2 regions of the Paraburkholderia sp. GV068 genome follow, and region 1 is predicted to be linked to the other one. Evidence: predicted binding sites of a transcription regulator. Region 1 holds the regulator's gene; the other holds the start of a gene.

Region 1 (7,478 bases):
CGAGATCCGCGGCGGCGTCGAGCGCGGCAAGCTGCGCGCGGCGCGTCTCGTGTTCCTCGGGCAGCGTTTCGGGCTGCAAACGGAACTTGCGCGCCGCCGAGTGCAATGCGTCGAGGCGCTTTTCGACTTGTGCGAGCCGGTCCGGGTCGAGTTCCAGCTTTTGCGCGTAATGGCTCAATGAATACGCGGCTTCCTGAAGCTGGATCTCGGCGGGTTCGAGCGCGGCCAGCACGTCGTTCAAGGCCGGGTCGATATCGGCAAGGTCGCGCACCTTCGAGACGATCGACGCCAGGTGCGTGATCATTGCCTCGTCCGATTCGGAGAGCGCATTCAGCGCGCCTTGCACACCGTCGATCAGATTCGCCGAATGCGACAGCCGCCGATGCTCCGCGTTGACTTCTTCCCATTCGCCCGGCTGCGGCGCGAGCTTGTCCAGCTCGGCAAGCTGCCATGCCAGACGCTCGCGTTCCAGTTGCAATTCGCGGTCGCGGGTTTGCGCGTGCTCGACCGCCTGCACCTTCTCGCGCCAGGCGCGCCACGCGCGCGTGACGCTCGCGGACAGCTCGGTCAGCCCTGCATGCGTGTCGAACAGCTCGCGCTGCGCGTCGGGCCGCATCAGCAATTGATGCGCGTGCTGGCCGTGAATATCCACCAGCATTTCGCCGACTTCGCGCAGTTGCGCGAGCGTCGCCGCTGTGCCGTTGATGAACGCGCGCGAGCGGCCGTTCGCATCCACCACGCGGCGCAGCATAACAGTGCCGCCGTGCTGGCCGTCCGCCGCGGCCGCGCTCAACGCCTGCTCGTCGAGCCACTGGTCCACTTGCGCGTGCGTGTCGAATTCGGCGGTGATGTCGGCGCGGGTCTCGCCCGTCCGCACGACGTTCGCGTCGGCGCGCGCACCCAGCGCGAGCGCCAGCGCGTCGATCAGGATCGACTTGCCGGCGCCGGTTTCGCCGGAGAAAACGGTAAAGCCGCTGTCGAATTCGAGGTCGAGCGCGGCGACGATGACGAAGTCGCGTATCGAGAGGTGGCGAAGCATGGAAGTCGTTTGTGCTTGTCGGTGAGCTTGGTATCGGGTTTTACGAACTGCGCGCTTGCGGTCCGGCGTCCGCGCCGGTCACGGCTTGGGATCTTCCTCGTGCGACGGGTATTCGTTCCAGTGCAGCTTCTTGCGCAGCGTCGCGAAATAGCTGTAGCCGACCGGATGCAGCATCGGCACCGTATGACGCGAGCGGCGCACTTCGATTGAGTCGCCGAGTTCCAGCGACGTGAACGACTGCATGTCGAAATTGACGTTCACCTCGCGCCCCGAAACGATCTGGATGCTGACCTTGGAATCGTCCGGCAGCACGATCGGCCGGTTCGACAGCGCATGCGGCGCGATCGGCACGAGCACGATGCCCTGCAGTTGCGGATGCAGAATCGGCCCTTGCGACGACAGCGCGTACGCCGTCGAGCCGGTCGGCGTGGCGACGATCAGTCCGTCCGAACGCTGGTTGTACATGAAGCGGCCATCCACCGACACATGCAGCTCCGCCATGCCCGAAAAGCCGCTGCGATTGACCACGACGTCATTGAACGCGAGCGCGTGATAGATCGGATTGCCCTGGCGCATGATGCGCGCTTCGAGCAGCACCCGTTCCTCGCGCTCGAAGTTGCCCGCCAGCATTTGCGGCACGGTCACGCTCATGTCGGAGATCGGGATGTCGGTAATGAAGCCCAGCCGCCCGTGATTGATGCCGATGAGCGGCGTGCGGTACGGCGCCAGTTGCCGGCCGATGCCGAGCATCGTGCCGTCGCCGCCGAGCACGACAGCCACGTCGGCGCGCGCGCCGATTTCGGCCGGCCGCAGCGCCGGATAGTCGGTCACGCCGATTTCGGCCGCGGTGTCGGCTTCGAAAACGACTTCGAAGCCGCGCTTCGCGATGCACGTGGCGAGCGCGGTCAGCGGGTCGCGGATGCCCGGCGTATTGTTGCGCCCGACGAGCGCGACAGTCTTGAACTGGCTGGTTACTTGCATGCCGGCATTACACCATAGGTAGGGCCTGAAAAGAACGGGGCCGGGACGCGGCGGCCGGCCGTTCGCAGCGGGCCGTGAGCGCAGTGCGGGATTATCGTTAGAATGGTGAAGCCTTGATGACATGCGCGCCGCGCAAACCGCACCGGCGCGCGGCTGGCCGGACCGTCGGCAACGGGGCCGGCGGCACGCCCGACACAATGCGGCACGTTGTGCTGGAACGAGCGCAAGGCGCGGTCCCGGCGGGCGGCGGGAAATTCGCCGGTGATGGGCGCCGTCGGCGCTCGCGGTAGTCGCCTCATTGAGCTAAAATTTTTCGTCATGCTAGATCCTCGCGCACAAACCCTCCTGAAAACGCTGATCGAGCGCTACATTGCCGAAGGTCAGCCGGTCGGCTCGCGCACGTTGTCGCGCTATTCGGGCCTGGAGTTGAGCCCGGCAACCATCCGCAACGTCATGTCGGATCTCGAGGATCTCGGGCTCGTCATCAGTCCGCATACTTCGGCGGGACGCATTCCTACGCCGCGCGGCTACCGGCTGTTCGTCGACACCATGCTCACGGTCGAATCCGCCGCGGACGAAGAAGCCGTCACCCGCACGGTCAAGACTACGCTGCAGGCAGGCGAGCCGCAGAAAATCGTCGCGGCCGCGGCGAGCGTGCTCTCGAATCTGTCGCAGTTCGCCGGTGTCGTGCTGACGCCGCGGCGCAGTCACGTGTTCAAGCAGATCGAGTTCATGCGGCTGTCGGACAAGCGCATTCTGCTCATCATCGTGACGCCCGAAGGCGACGTGCAAAACCGCATGATGGCGACCCAGCGCGACTTTTCGCCGTCCGAGCTCGTGGAGGCTTCGAACTACATCAACGCGCACTTCGCCGGCCTGTCTTTCGACGAAGTGCGCCGCCGCCTGCGCGAAGAAATCGACCAGTTGCGCGGCGACATGACCACGCTCATGCACGCGGCCGTCACGGCGAGCACGGACGAATCCGACACCGGCGAGACCGTGCTGATTTCGGGCGAGCGCAATCTGCTCGAAGTAGCCGATCTTTCCTCGGACATGGCGCGCCTGCGCAAGCTGTTCGATGTGTTCGACCAAAAGACCAGTCTCCTTCAGTTGCTGGATGTGTCGAGTCATGCGGCCGGCGTGCAGATCTTCATAGGTGGCGAGTCCAACCTCGTGCCTATCGAGGAAATGAGCGTCGTCACCGCGCCCTACGAGGTGAACGGCAAGATCGTCGGCACGCTCGGCGTGATCGGCCCGACGCGGATGGCGTACAACCGCGTCATCCCGATTGTGGACATCACGGCAAGACTGCTTTCGCTCACGCTAAGTCAGCAGTAAGTCAGCAGTAGCGGTCAACGCCGCGGCGGTCGATGCGGCACATCATGCGCGAGCGCGCGCCGCTTGCCAATTAGCCGAACGGCCAGGGGCGCCTGGGGCGCGCGGCCACGAAGGCCGCCGCCATAGGGCGCACCGCTATAATGAATCTCACCTGTTCAACCCTCCGCTCACTGCGGTTATCCGGCTATAGCCTATGCGCTTCGACCTCGAGCGGCCTTCGCAGAACGCCACGTCGCACCGTGTTGCCGTGCTGCTGATTAACCTCGGCACGCCCGACGCGCCAACTCCGCGGGCGGTTCGCCGCTATCTCGCGCAGTTCCTGTCCGACCCTCGCGTGGTCGAGATTCCGGCGCTGCTGTGGCAGATCATTCTGCGGTTGCTGATCCTGCCGTTCAGAGGCCGCGCGTCCGCGAAGAAATATGCGGCCGTCTGGATGCCCGAAGGCTCGCCGCTGCGCGTCTATACGGAAAAGCAGGTGGAAGCGTTGCGCCATCTGCTGCAGTTGAACGACTACACGGTGCTCGTCGAATACGCGATGCGTTACGGCACGCCGGGCATTCCGGCGATGCTGAATCAGCTCAAGCTCGCGGGCGCCGAGCGGGTGCTGCTCGTGCCGATGTATCCGCAGTATTCGTCGTCGACCACGGCGACCGCTTTCGACGACGCCTTCTCCGCGATGAAGCGCATGCGCAATCAGCCGGAGATCCGCACGGTGCGTCAATACGCCGATCATCCGGCATATATCGCGGCGCTCGCGGCGCAGGTGCGTCACTACTGGCATCTTCATGGCCAGCCGGATTTCGCGGCGGGCGACAAACTCGTGTTGAGCTTTCATGGCGTGCCCAAACGCACGCTGGATCTCGGCGATCCGTATCACGAGCAGTGTCAGACAACCGGCGCGTTGCTGATGCAGGCGCTTGGCCTGACGTCGGTGGAATGCCGCATCACCTTCCAGTCGCGCTTCGGCAAGGCCGAGTGGCTGCAGCCCTACACGGCGCCCACGTTGAAGGAACTCGGCGCGGCAGGCGTGCGGCGTGCTGATGTGTTTTGTCCGGGCTTCACGGCCGACTGCCTGGAGACGATCGAAGAAATCGGCATGGAAGTGCGCGACGAATTCCTGCATGCGGGCGGCAAGGAATTTCACCGCATTCCGTGTGTGAACGCGTCGCAGGCATGGATCGCCGCGCTCGGCGAAATCGTCGCGCAGAATCTGCAAGGCTGGCCGGTGCAGGCAGTACCCGTGCCGCATAACACAGCGGCTTGACGAGACTTCATGAACTACAGGATTTCAACCGAACCGGGCGCGAAACTGCGCATCGACAAATGGCTTTGGGCGGCGCGCTTCTTCAAGACGCGTTCGCTCGCGGCGGATGCTGTCGAGAAAGGCCGCGTGCGCATCGGCGGGGCCAATGTGAAGCCCGCCAAGGACGTGCGGGTCGGCGACCTGGTCGAGATCGAGATCGAGCGCTTCGTGTGGCAGGTGCAGGTGCTGGGCGTGTGCGAGGTGCGCGGTCCGGCGACCGTCGCGCAGACGCTCTACGCCGAGACCGACGAAAGCCGCGAAAAACGCAAGGCCGAGCAGGAGCGCCGCAAAACTTATCGCGAGCCGGCCGAGGCATTGCATGGCCGCCCGACCAAGCGCGACCGCCGCACTATCGACAGATTTTCAGGTGGGGATTGAACAGCTGTTCCATGGTCGCGTTCACGCCGCCGTATTCGGTGGTGTGGTCGTTGACCGCCCCGGACATACAGATGGTCGTGGTGCCCGCAACGAGTACCAGTGCGACCACCGAGATTGCAAAGGTCAGTTTCACGGTACCCCCTTATGGGATGTTGCAGCAAAGAAACGAGCTAGCCGGGTGGAAATTGCAAGAGGGCGGAAAGGATTACGTCAGATTAGGGTTAACGAGGTTTTTCCGCTGCGTTACTGGAGCATAGGTCACTTGCTGTTCGCGCTCAATCTGAATCTGATTGCGCCGCGCTAATGGTTGTAACCGCGCGTTTCCGCCAGCGGCGCCCGCTCTGAAAATTTCGGCCGAGGCGCTTGAAATGGGCGCTTGCGGCCCCACCTGCCGTTCCGATACGCGGTGGCGCGTTCGAATGTTTGTCGCGATTTTGCAACGCACAAAAGTCGCGGCGCATTCATGCGTTGCCGCCGCCGTTGGCTTTTAAATCTTTAACGACTTTCAGCGACATGGAAAACACGCAAGAGAACCCGACGAGCCAGAATCCCACGCCCGCGGACGAAACCGAGCGCCCGGCCGCCGAGGCGGTCACTCCCGAGCAGGAAGCCGCGGCGAGCGTCGCCACGGACACGCCGGCAGCCACGGGTGCCGAAGCTGCGTTGGCTGAAGCGCAGGCCAAGATCGCCGAGTTGCAGGAGAGCTTCCTGCGGGCCAAGGCCGAGACCGAGAACGTGCGTCGCCGCGCGCAGGAAGACGTCGCGAAGGCGCATAAATTTGCTATCGAGAGCTTCGCCGAGCACCTGCTGCCGGTGATCGACAGCCTGGAAGCTGCCGTCGCCCATTCTTCCGACGACCTCGCGAAAGTGCGCGAAGGCGTCGAGCTCACGCTGCGCCAGCTCACGGGCGCGCTGGAGAAGGGCCGCGTCGTCGCACTGAATCCGGTGGGCGAGAAGTTCGACCCGCATCGCCATCAGGCCATTTCGATGGTGCCGGCGGATCAGGAGCCGAACACGGTGGTCGCCGTGCTGCAAAAGGGCTTCGTGATCGCCGACCGCGTGCTGCGTCCGGCGCTCGTGACGGTGGCCGCGCCGAAGTAAGCGCCCGTCGCAGGCAGTTCGCCAGGTCCACGTAGACACCAGGTAACCCGATCATGGCCAACATTCCCGTCGACGCAACCGCGTTTTCGGTCTTCGACATGAAGGAGCTGAGCGCCGAATCGTTCGACGCGGGCCTCGCCGAAGCAGGCGACGAACTCGCGGTGGTGTTCTTCTGGGGCCTCGACTGCTTCAATTGCGAGATCGCGAAGAAGGCGATGCTGGCGCAACCTGAGGCGATCCGGGCGCTCGGTCTGCGGTGGTTTCACAGCAATGTCTACGAGCACCGCGAGCTCGGGCGGCGCTTCATGCTTCACGGCGTGCCTACGTGGTTCTTTTTTCATCGCGGCAAACGGCTTGGCCGCGCAACCGGCTGGCACGGTCTTGGGCAGTTCCAGGCCGCTGTCGCCGCGGCGCGGCAGAAGATTCAGGCGGTTTCTGGCCAAACGCCGGGTGAAACGCCGGCCGATTGAAAAAAATTAAAGACCGCATCGCAAAAGAGGTCTTGAAAACGATGCGGACGCACTTATGTTCAGTGCAGTGTGAATTCAGGGCGGATCGCCTTGCCGCCGAACGGCAAACAGGGCGCTTCCCGCAGCGATCAAAGTCAGGAGATTAGTAAAAATGGGCAAAATCATCGGTATCGACCTCGGCACGACCAACTCGTGCGTGGCGATCATGGAAGGCAATTCGGTCAAGGTGATCGAGAACTCGGAAGGTGCGCGCACCACGCCGTCGATCATCGCGTATATGGAAGACGGCGAGATTCTCGTCGGCGCGCCTGCCAAGCGTCAGTCGGTCACGAACCCGAAGAACACGCTGTACGCGGTGAAGCGCCTGATCGGCCGCCGCTTCGAAGAGAAGGAAGTTCAGAAAGACATCGGCCTGATGCCGTACAAGATCATGAAGGCCGAGAACGGCGACGCATGGGTCGAAGTGCGCGATCAGAAGCTCGCTCCGCCGCAGATCTCCGCGGAAGTGCTGCGCAAGATGAAGAAGACCGCTGAAGACTACCTCGGCGAGCCGGTCACCGAAGCCGTGATCACGGTTCCCGCGTACTTCAACGACAGCCAGCGTCAGGCAACCAAAGATGCGGGGCGCATCGCCGGTCTGGAAGTCAAGCGCATCATCAACGAACCGACCGCAGCCGCGCTCGCGTTCGGTCTCGACAAGAACGAGAAGGGCGACCGCAAGATCGCCGTGTATGACCTGGGCGGCGGTACGTTCGACGTGTCGATCATCGAAATCGCGGACGTCGACGGTGAGAAGCAGTTCGAAGTGCTGTCCACGAACGGCGACACGTTCCTCGGCGGTGAAGACTTCGACCAGCGCATCATCGAC
Region 2 (7,478 bases), on a different contig from region 1:
CCGCCGATTGCGTAAATGACGCGGCCCCAGCGCGTGCTTTCCATCAGCACGCAAGCCACCACCGTCAACACGGCAAGCACGATCACCGGCAACGGCACGACGTCGAATAGACGCAGACGTCCGAGCGCCAGGAACGCATCGGGGAATACGCCGGTCGTTTCCGTGCCGTCGGGCAGGATCGTACCCGTGGCGAGCGAACGGCCACCTGTGGGTATCAATTGCAAGCCGGCCAGCAGAAACAGCGTGCCGAGCGTGGCAAGCTGATCCGGCACGCGCAGGCGCGTAATCAGCAGGCCGTTGAAGAGACCCGCCAGCACGCCGAGGACGAGGCATGCGGCGACCGCCGCGAGCGTATTGCCGTGCCAGACGATCAACACATAGCTCGCCGCCATCTGCGCCGATGCGGCCACGCTGCCCACCGACAGATCGAAACCGCCCGCCGCAAGCGTCACGGTCACGCCGATTCCGAGCAGCGCCACAATCGACACCGACTGCAAAATGCTGAACAGGTTGTCGATATTCAGAAACGCCGGCTGGTTGAGCGCAAAGACGACGATCAGTAGCGCGAGCACAAGGAGCATGCCGGTTCGTTCGAGGTGGCCTCGCAGGCTGCGCAATGCGCCGCCTTTGCGTGCGACCGGGGTTCGTGCCGCATGAGCGTTTTGATCGACGGCCTCGGATGCAATCGAAGAGCTGGTTTTCATGAGTGAGTGTGGAGATTGAGGTCGGAATGGGCGGCAGGCTCGAGCGTGGCCCGATCGAAACGGACGACGCGATCGGCGATCTCGAGCGCCTCCTCGAGATCGCTGACGAAAACGAGCGTGGCGCGTTGGCCGGCGTGACGCCGCAACGTATCGACGATATCGGCTCGTGCGCCCGCATCGACGCCCTGAAACGGTTCGTCGAGCAGCAGCAAACGCGCGGGCTGCGCATGCCAGCGCGCGAGCACGACTTTCTGCTGATTGCCGCCTGATAGACGCGTGAGCCGGTCATCCGGACCCGTGCAGCGAATCCCGAAGTTGTCGATTGCGTCGGCCGCCGCGCGCTGTTCGCGGCCGCGATTGACCACGCCCCGCCTGAACCAGCGCGTGAGAAACGGAAAGCTGAGCGTGCCCGCGATCGACGCGAACGGTACGCTGTCCGGAAACAGCGACGTACGCCAACGGTCTTCGCCCGCGAGGAAGACACCGGCGCGGATTGCGTCGGCAGGTGAGCCCGGACGCCACGGCTTGCCGTCGAGCGTCATCGTGCCGGACGCTGTGCGGATCGCGCCAAAAATGGCCCGTGCAAAACGCGACTTGCCCCCGCCGACCGGCCCGGCGATCGCGACGATTTCGCCTTGCTGCACGTCGAGATCGAAAGGGACGCTGCCGGGCGTCAATTGCAGATCGCGCACGCTGAAGCAGGGCTTCTGAGCGGAAAGAGCAGCTTGAGTGGACACAGCCGCGTTGCGATCGCTGCGCAGTTTGCGGCCGATCATCGTTTCCACTGCGGCGTTGAAATCGATCGGCGCGCGCAAGTCGGAGACGATGCGGCCGTCGCGCACAATCGTCACGCGCTGCGCAATACGACGCAGGTCGCCGAGCCGATGCGATACCAGCAGAATCGCAACACCTTCATCGCGCAAGCGCTCGAGCAACGCAAAGAGACGCTCGGCCTCCGGCTCGGACAGACTGGCCGTGGGTTCATCGAGAATCAGCAGCGCCGGTCGCGTAGCCAAAGCACGCGCCAGCGTCACGAGCTGCTGCGCGGCGAGCGACAGCGACGCCAAGGGCGCAGCCAGATCGGCGTCCAGCCCTACCCGCGCGGCCAACGGCGCTGCGTCACGAATGCGCGCTGCCGGCGGCGCGCGCCACGGCGAGGCCGGATCGCACAGGCGGTCGAGCAACAGGTTGTCCGCTATGGAAAGCGTCGGCACCACCGCATCAGCAATGGACTGGTGGACGGTGGCAATGCCGAGCTGTTTCGCGTGATGCGGCGACGCGGGCTGGAACGGCTCGCCACGCAAGCTCAGATTGCCGCCGTCGGGGCGATAAACCCCACTCAAGATTTTGACCAGTGTGGATTTGCCCGCGCCGTTGGCGCCCATCAGCGCGACGACTTCACCGGCGCTGATCGAGAAGTCGACGGAATCGAGCGCCAGCGTGGGGCCGAAGCGTTTCGAAACGGCGGCGACGGTCAGAATGGGAACGGCCATCGAAGAGCGCGCAGCGTGACTGCGCTCGTAGCGAATGACCGACCATCGTAGCTAGCGGATATCAGCCGGCCAACGAAGCGTTGCTCATATCGATAGTGTGGCCGCTTTCTCTTCCCTGGCCCGATATCGGCCCGGAGACCGAACGGCAAGCAACGGGCGACTAGCCTCCACCCAAATGCCAAACGCGCATAACCTTCGATGAATCGCTTATTGGAGCAACGCGCGCTCTTCTTTCTATACTCGATTCCGGTCAGCACTCACCAACGACGAGTGCCAAAACTCACACGCGGATATCGAACCATGAGCCTACGTCCTTTGCATGACCGCCTGATCGTCAAGCGTCTCGACCAGGAAACCAAAACCGCTTCGGGCATCGTGATTCCTGAAAGCGCTGCCGAAAAACCCGATCAGGGCGAAGTTATCGCCATTGGTCCGGGCAAGCGCGATAGCGACGGCAAGCGCGTCGAACCTGACCTCAAGGTCGGCGAGCGCGTGCTGTTCGGCAAATATGCGGGACAGTCGGTCAAAGTCGACGGCAACGAACTGCTCGTGCTGCGCGAAGAAGATGTCGTGGCAGTGGTCACTCAATAACGAACGGAGCGTCAAATCATGGCAGCAAAAGAAATCATTTTCAGCGACGTCGCCCGCTCGAAACTCGTGGAAGGTGTCAACATTCTGGCCAACGCGGTCAAGGTCACGCTCGGTCCGAAGGGCCGCAATGTTGTGCTCGAACGCAGCTTCGGTTCGCCCATCGTGACCAAGGACGGCGTCTCCGTCGCCAAGGAAATCGAGTTGCCCGATCGCGTGCAGAACATCGGCGCGCAGCTCGTGAAGGAAGTCGCCTCGCGCACCAGCGACGCCGCCGGCGACGGCACCACCACCGCGACCGTGCTCGCGCAAGCCATCGTGCGTGAAGGACAGAAGTATGTGGCGGCGGGCCTCAATCCACTGGACCTGAAGCGCGGCATCGACAAGGCCGTGATCGCCGCGATCGACGAGCTCAAGAAGATCAGCAGGCCGACCACGACCAGCAAGGAAATCGCTCAGGTCGCGACGATCTCGGCCAACGGCGAAGAGTCGATCGGCCAGCGGATTGCCGAAGCGATCGACCGTGTCGGCAAGGAAGGCGTGATCACCGTGGAAGACGGCAAGTCGCTCGACGATGAACTCGACGTGGTGGAAGGTCTGCAATTCGATCGTGGCTACCTGTCGCCGTATTTCATCAACGATCAGGACAAACAGGTGGCCGTGCTCGATAACCCGTTCGTGCTGCTGCACGACAAGAAGGTATCGAACATTCGCGATCTGCTGCCGGTTCTCGAACAGGTCGCGAAAGCCGGCCGCCCGCTTCTGATCATCGCGGAAGATGTCGAAGGCGAAGCGCTGGCTACGCTCGTGGTCAACAACATTCGCGGCATTCTGAAGACGGTTGCTGTGAAGGCGCCGGGCTTCGGCGATCGCCGCAAGGCGCTGCTCGAAGACATCGCGATTCTGACCGGCGGCCAGGTGATCGCCGAAGAAACGGGACTGTCGCTCGAAAAAGCGACGCTCGCGGAACTCGGTCAGGCCAAGCGGATCGAGGTCGGCAAGGAAAACACCACCGTCATCGACGGCGCGGGCGACAGCAAGAACATCGAAGCACGCGTGAAGCAGATTCGCACGCAGATCGAGGAAGCCAGTTCGGACTACGACCGCGAGAAACTGCAGGAACGGGTCGCGAAACTGGCGGGCGGCGTGGCGGTCATCAAGGTCGGCGGCGCGACCGAGATCGAGGTCAAGGAAAAGAAAGACCGTGTCGACGACGCGCTGCATGCAACGCGTGCCGCTGTCGAGGAAGGCATCGTGCCGGGCGGCGGCGTCGCGCTGATTCGCGTGAAGCAGGCTATCAGTGCGCTCAAGGGCGTGAATGCCGATCAGGATGCGGGCATCAAGATCGTGCTGCGCGCGCTAGAAGAACCGCTGCGGCAGATCGTGACGAATGCCGGCGAAGAGGCCAGCGTGGTCGTCGCGAAAGTGGCGGAAGGCACGGGCAATTTCGGCTACAACGCACAGACCGGCGAGTATGGCGACCTGGTGGAATCGGGCGTGCTCGATCCGACCAAGGTGACGCGCACGGCGCTGCAAAACGCGGCATCGGTCGCGGGTCTGCTGCTCACCACCGACGCCACCGTCCATGAAGCGCCGAAGGATGCGCCGGCAGCGGGACAGCCGGGCGGTCCCGGCGCGGGCGGGCCGGGACTCGATTTCTAAGTACCCGTACCGTCTGCCGCAAGGCATCGCGCACTTGCACTGCGCGCGGTTAAACGCAAGGGACACGGGCCGGTATTCGCTTTATCGCGAGCCGGCTTGTGTCTGTTCTGCTCTCGCCTGCTCTCCGCTCACGGCCCGCAGCCGATGCGCAAACTCATCGCATCAACGCACCGCCACGCCGTGTTGTTCATCGCGCACCGTACTGGCCTCGGTTTCCATTTCCGTTGCCGCATCGATGCGCGTCACGTGAACCGCCCGTTCCCGCAACAACACCCGAGACGCGATCCATTGCAGCGCGGAGCACAAAACCAGATACACGATCCCGACGAATACGAAAATCTGCGCGGGATAAATCATCAGACGGCTGTTGACCTGATTGGCGAGAAACGTGAATTCCGGCACGCCGACGATATACGCGAGCGACGTGTCCTTCACCAGCGACACCCACTGATTCACGAATGACGGCAGCATGATGCGCACGGCCTGCGGCAGCACCACATGACGCAATGCCTGCCAGCGCGTGAGCCCGAGCGACAGCGCCGCCTGCTGCCGGCCCGCGCCGACCGACACGATCCCCGCATGCACCGCATGCGACAGATACGCGCCGCCGATCAGCGACAGCGCGCAGACCACCGCGACGAGGCCCGGCACGTCGATATGCAGCAGCGTCGGCATCAGGAAGAAGGTCCAGAAGATCAGCATCAGCACCGGAATTGCGCGGAAAAACGCGACGATTCCGAGCAGCACCACGTATGCGCCGCCGCGTGTCAGCGCGAGCGCCACGCCGCCCGCCAATCCCACGACGGCGGACAGCAACGCCGACACCACCGAGAGCACGACCGTCAGCGCCGCGCCGCCCAGCGGCCCGTTGGGAAACGCACCGAGCAGCAGATAGCGCAGCGTCGGCAGCCACTCGAGGGCGGTCATGCTCGCCCCCGTTGCAGCGCGCGTACGCCCGTGTGCTGCCAGATCACGAGAGCCGTTTCGATTAGCGCGACGGTGCCGACATACAGCACGGTTGCCGTGCCGAACGCCTGAAAAGTCCGGAAGCTTTCCGTGTCGACCTGGCGCGACGCATACGACAACTCGGCGACGCCGATCGCCATCGTCAGCGACGAGTTCTTCACGATATTCATGTATTGCCCCGCGAGCGGCGGCGTGGCGATCCGCACCGCTTGCGGCAGCACCACGTGCCGCAAGGTCGCGTAACGCGTCATGCCCAATGCCGCGCTCGCCTGATATTGCGCGATGCCCACGCCGCGGATTCCGGCGCGAAACTCCTCGGCGATAAAGGCCGTGCTGTAGCACGTCAGCCCGAGCCAGCCGGCGAACAGTTCGAAGCTCGGCCAGTGCAGCGCAAACGGCCCGGCGCTCAGGACATGCGGCGTGTTCAGCCACGTCATCCACGCGGAAGGCAGCAGCATTGCCGCGCCGAAGTACCAGAACAGCAATTGGACCAGCAACGGAGAATTGCGAAACACGAGTACGTAGAGCTTCGCCGCCGTGGCGACCGCGCGATGTTGCGCGATGCGGGCCATTGCCAGCCCGAATCCAAGCAACGTCGCGCACACGCTCACGCACGCCGACAGGATCAGCGTGATCAGGAAGCCGTGCGCGAGCCAGCCGAGATAGCGCGGGCCCAGCCAGAAGTTCATCAAATGCATTTGGAGAAAACGCGGTCCTGTATCAGCAAGAAGGCCCGGTCACGCGTTTCGTGACCGGGCCATGTCGGGGCGGCTGTCAAGCGACGGGCGTTCAGCTCTTCTGCGGATCGCCGATCCTGAACAGACGCGGCAGCGGCGCGGCGCTCTTCGGGCCGAACCAGGTATCGTAGATCGTGCCGGCCGTGCCCTTGGCTTCGAGATCCTTCAGCGTGTCGTTGACGACATTCAGCAGGCGCGTCTCGCCCTTCGGCACGCCCACGCCTTCGTAGTCGTTGGAGATCGTGAACGGCGGGATCTCGTAGTTCGCCTTGTCCGGCACCTTCGCCAGCAACGCGACGAGCTTCGGTCCGTCCTGCGTGATCGCCTGCACGTTGCCCGTGCGAAGCGCGGCGAAGGCGAACGGCGTGTCGTCGTAAGCGATGATCGTCGCGCTCGGGAATTGCGCGCGCACCTGCTGCTCATTGGTCGTGCCTTTGTCGGCGCCGATCCGCAAACCGTTCAACTGTTGCGGCGAAGTAAGCGTGCCCTTCTTCGCGATGAATTGCGTGCCCGACGCAAAATACGGCGTGCTGAAATCCACTTCCTTCTTGCGGTCGTCGGTAATCGTGAAGTTGGCGAACACGAGATCCACCTTGCCCGACTTCAGGAACGCGATGCGGTTCGCCGGATTGGTCGGCTGGATCTCGAGCTTGACGCCGAGGCGCGTGGCGAGCGCTCGCGCATAATCGACGTCGAGCCCGACGATCTGATTGCTCTTCGGATCGACGAAGCCGAACGGCGGATTGCTGTCGAACGCGGCCACGCGCAATACGCCCGCCTTCCTGATGTCGTCGAGGCGATCCGCGTGCGCGGCGGCGGACATGACAAGCAGACTTCCGGCGATCGCTGCGCCAAGCACTCTGAGATTCATAGCGGTGGTTTCCTGTTGTTTTGATGGGCCGCGCGCGAGGTCGAATAGCGCGTGCCTTAGCGTGAGAAGTGGACTCTAGCAACGCTCGCGCACGGCACAAACCAAGCAATTTTCAGGTGCTAAGCAGCGTTTCTGATAATGGGTGGGGCGCGGCGGCGGGGTTGGGTATTCCCGTGTTCGCGTTTTCAGTGCGGGTGTCCGCGCGGAACCTGTCGTCTATCCACGCAACGCACCAGGGCAATCCACAATCCGTCGCGCTCACGACCCCGTTTCCGCCGCAAGCGATCCGCCGAGATAAGCATCGCGAATCCGTTGATCGCCGAGCAGTTCGCTTGCGGTGCCCGACAACACCACGCGGCCGGTCTGCAGCACATAGCCGCGATGCGCGCATCGCGGCCAGGTCATCCGGTTGTCCCATTGCCGACAACCGCGCAAAACCGCGCTTCTGGCATCCAAT

What was found. Region 1 encodes HrcA, which represses chaperone genes, less so after heat shock. Its sites were predicted from a motif close to TTAGCACTCNNNNNNNNNGAGTGCTAA; they were not measured.
Region 2: the regulator HrcA is predicted to act here: its motif matches at 2,448-2,474, upstream of C8K18_RS03310 (co-chaperone GroES).

The regions. Positions count from the first base shown of each region.
Region 1 is NZ_QBUB01000003.1:443,151-450,628, reverse strand. Features, by position in the region: gene recN (DNA repair protein RecN) at 1-1,039, opposite strand, end outside; gene C8K18_RS09585 (NAD kinase) at 1,118-2,020, opposite strand; gene hrcA (heat-inducible transcriptional repressor HrcA) at 2,339-3,358, shown strand; gene hemH (ferrochelatase) at 3,552-4,622, shown strand; gene C8K18_RS09570 (RNA-binding S4 domain-containing protein) at 4,632-5,039, shown strand; gene C8K18_RS33255 (hypothetical protein) at 5,011-5,172, opposite strand; gene grpE (nucleotide exchange factor GrpE) at 5,553-6,140, shown strand; gene C8K18_RS09560 (co-chaperone YbbN) at 6,194-6,610, shown strand; gene dnaK (molecular chaperone DnaK) at 6,762-7,478, shown strand, end outside.
Region 2 is NZ_QBUB01000001.1:724,359-731,836, reverse strand. Features, by position in the region: gene C8K18_RS03320 (ABC transporter permease) at 1-704, opposite strand, end outside; gene C8K18_RS03315 (sugar ABC transporter ATP-binding protein) at 701-2,197, opposite strand; gene C8K18_RS03310 (co-chaperone GroES) at 2,498-2,788, shown strand; gene groL (chaperonin GroEL) at 2,807-4,447, shown strand; gene C8K18_RS03300 (amino acid ABC transporter permease) at 4,610-5,374, opposite strand; gene C8K18_RS03295 (amino acid ABC transporter permease) at 5,371-6,111, opposite strand; gene C8K18_RS03290 (ABC transporter substrate-binding protein) at 6,203-7,021, opposite strand; partial or broken gene C8K18_RS03285 (ABC transporter ATP-binding protein) at 7,280-7,408, opposite strand.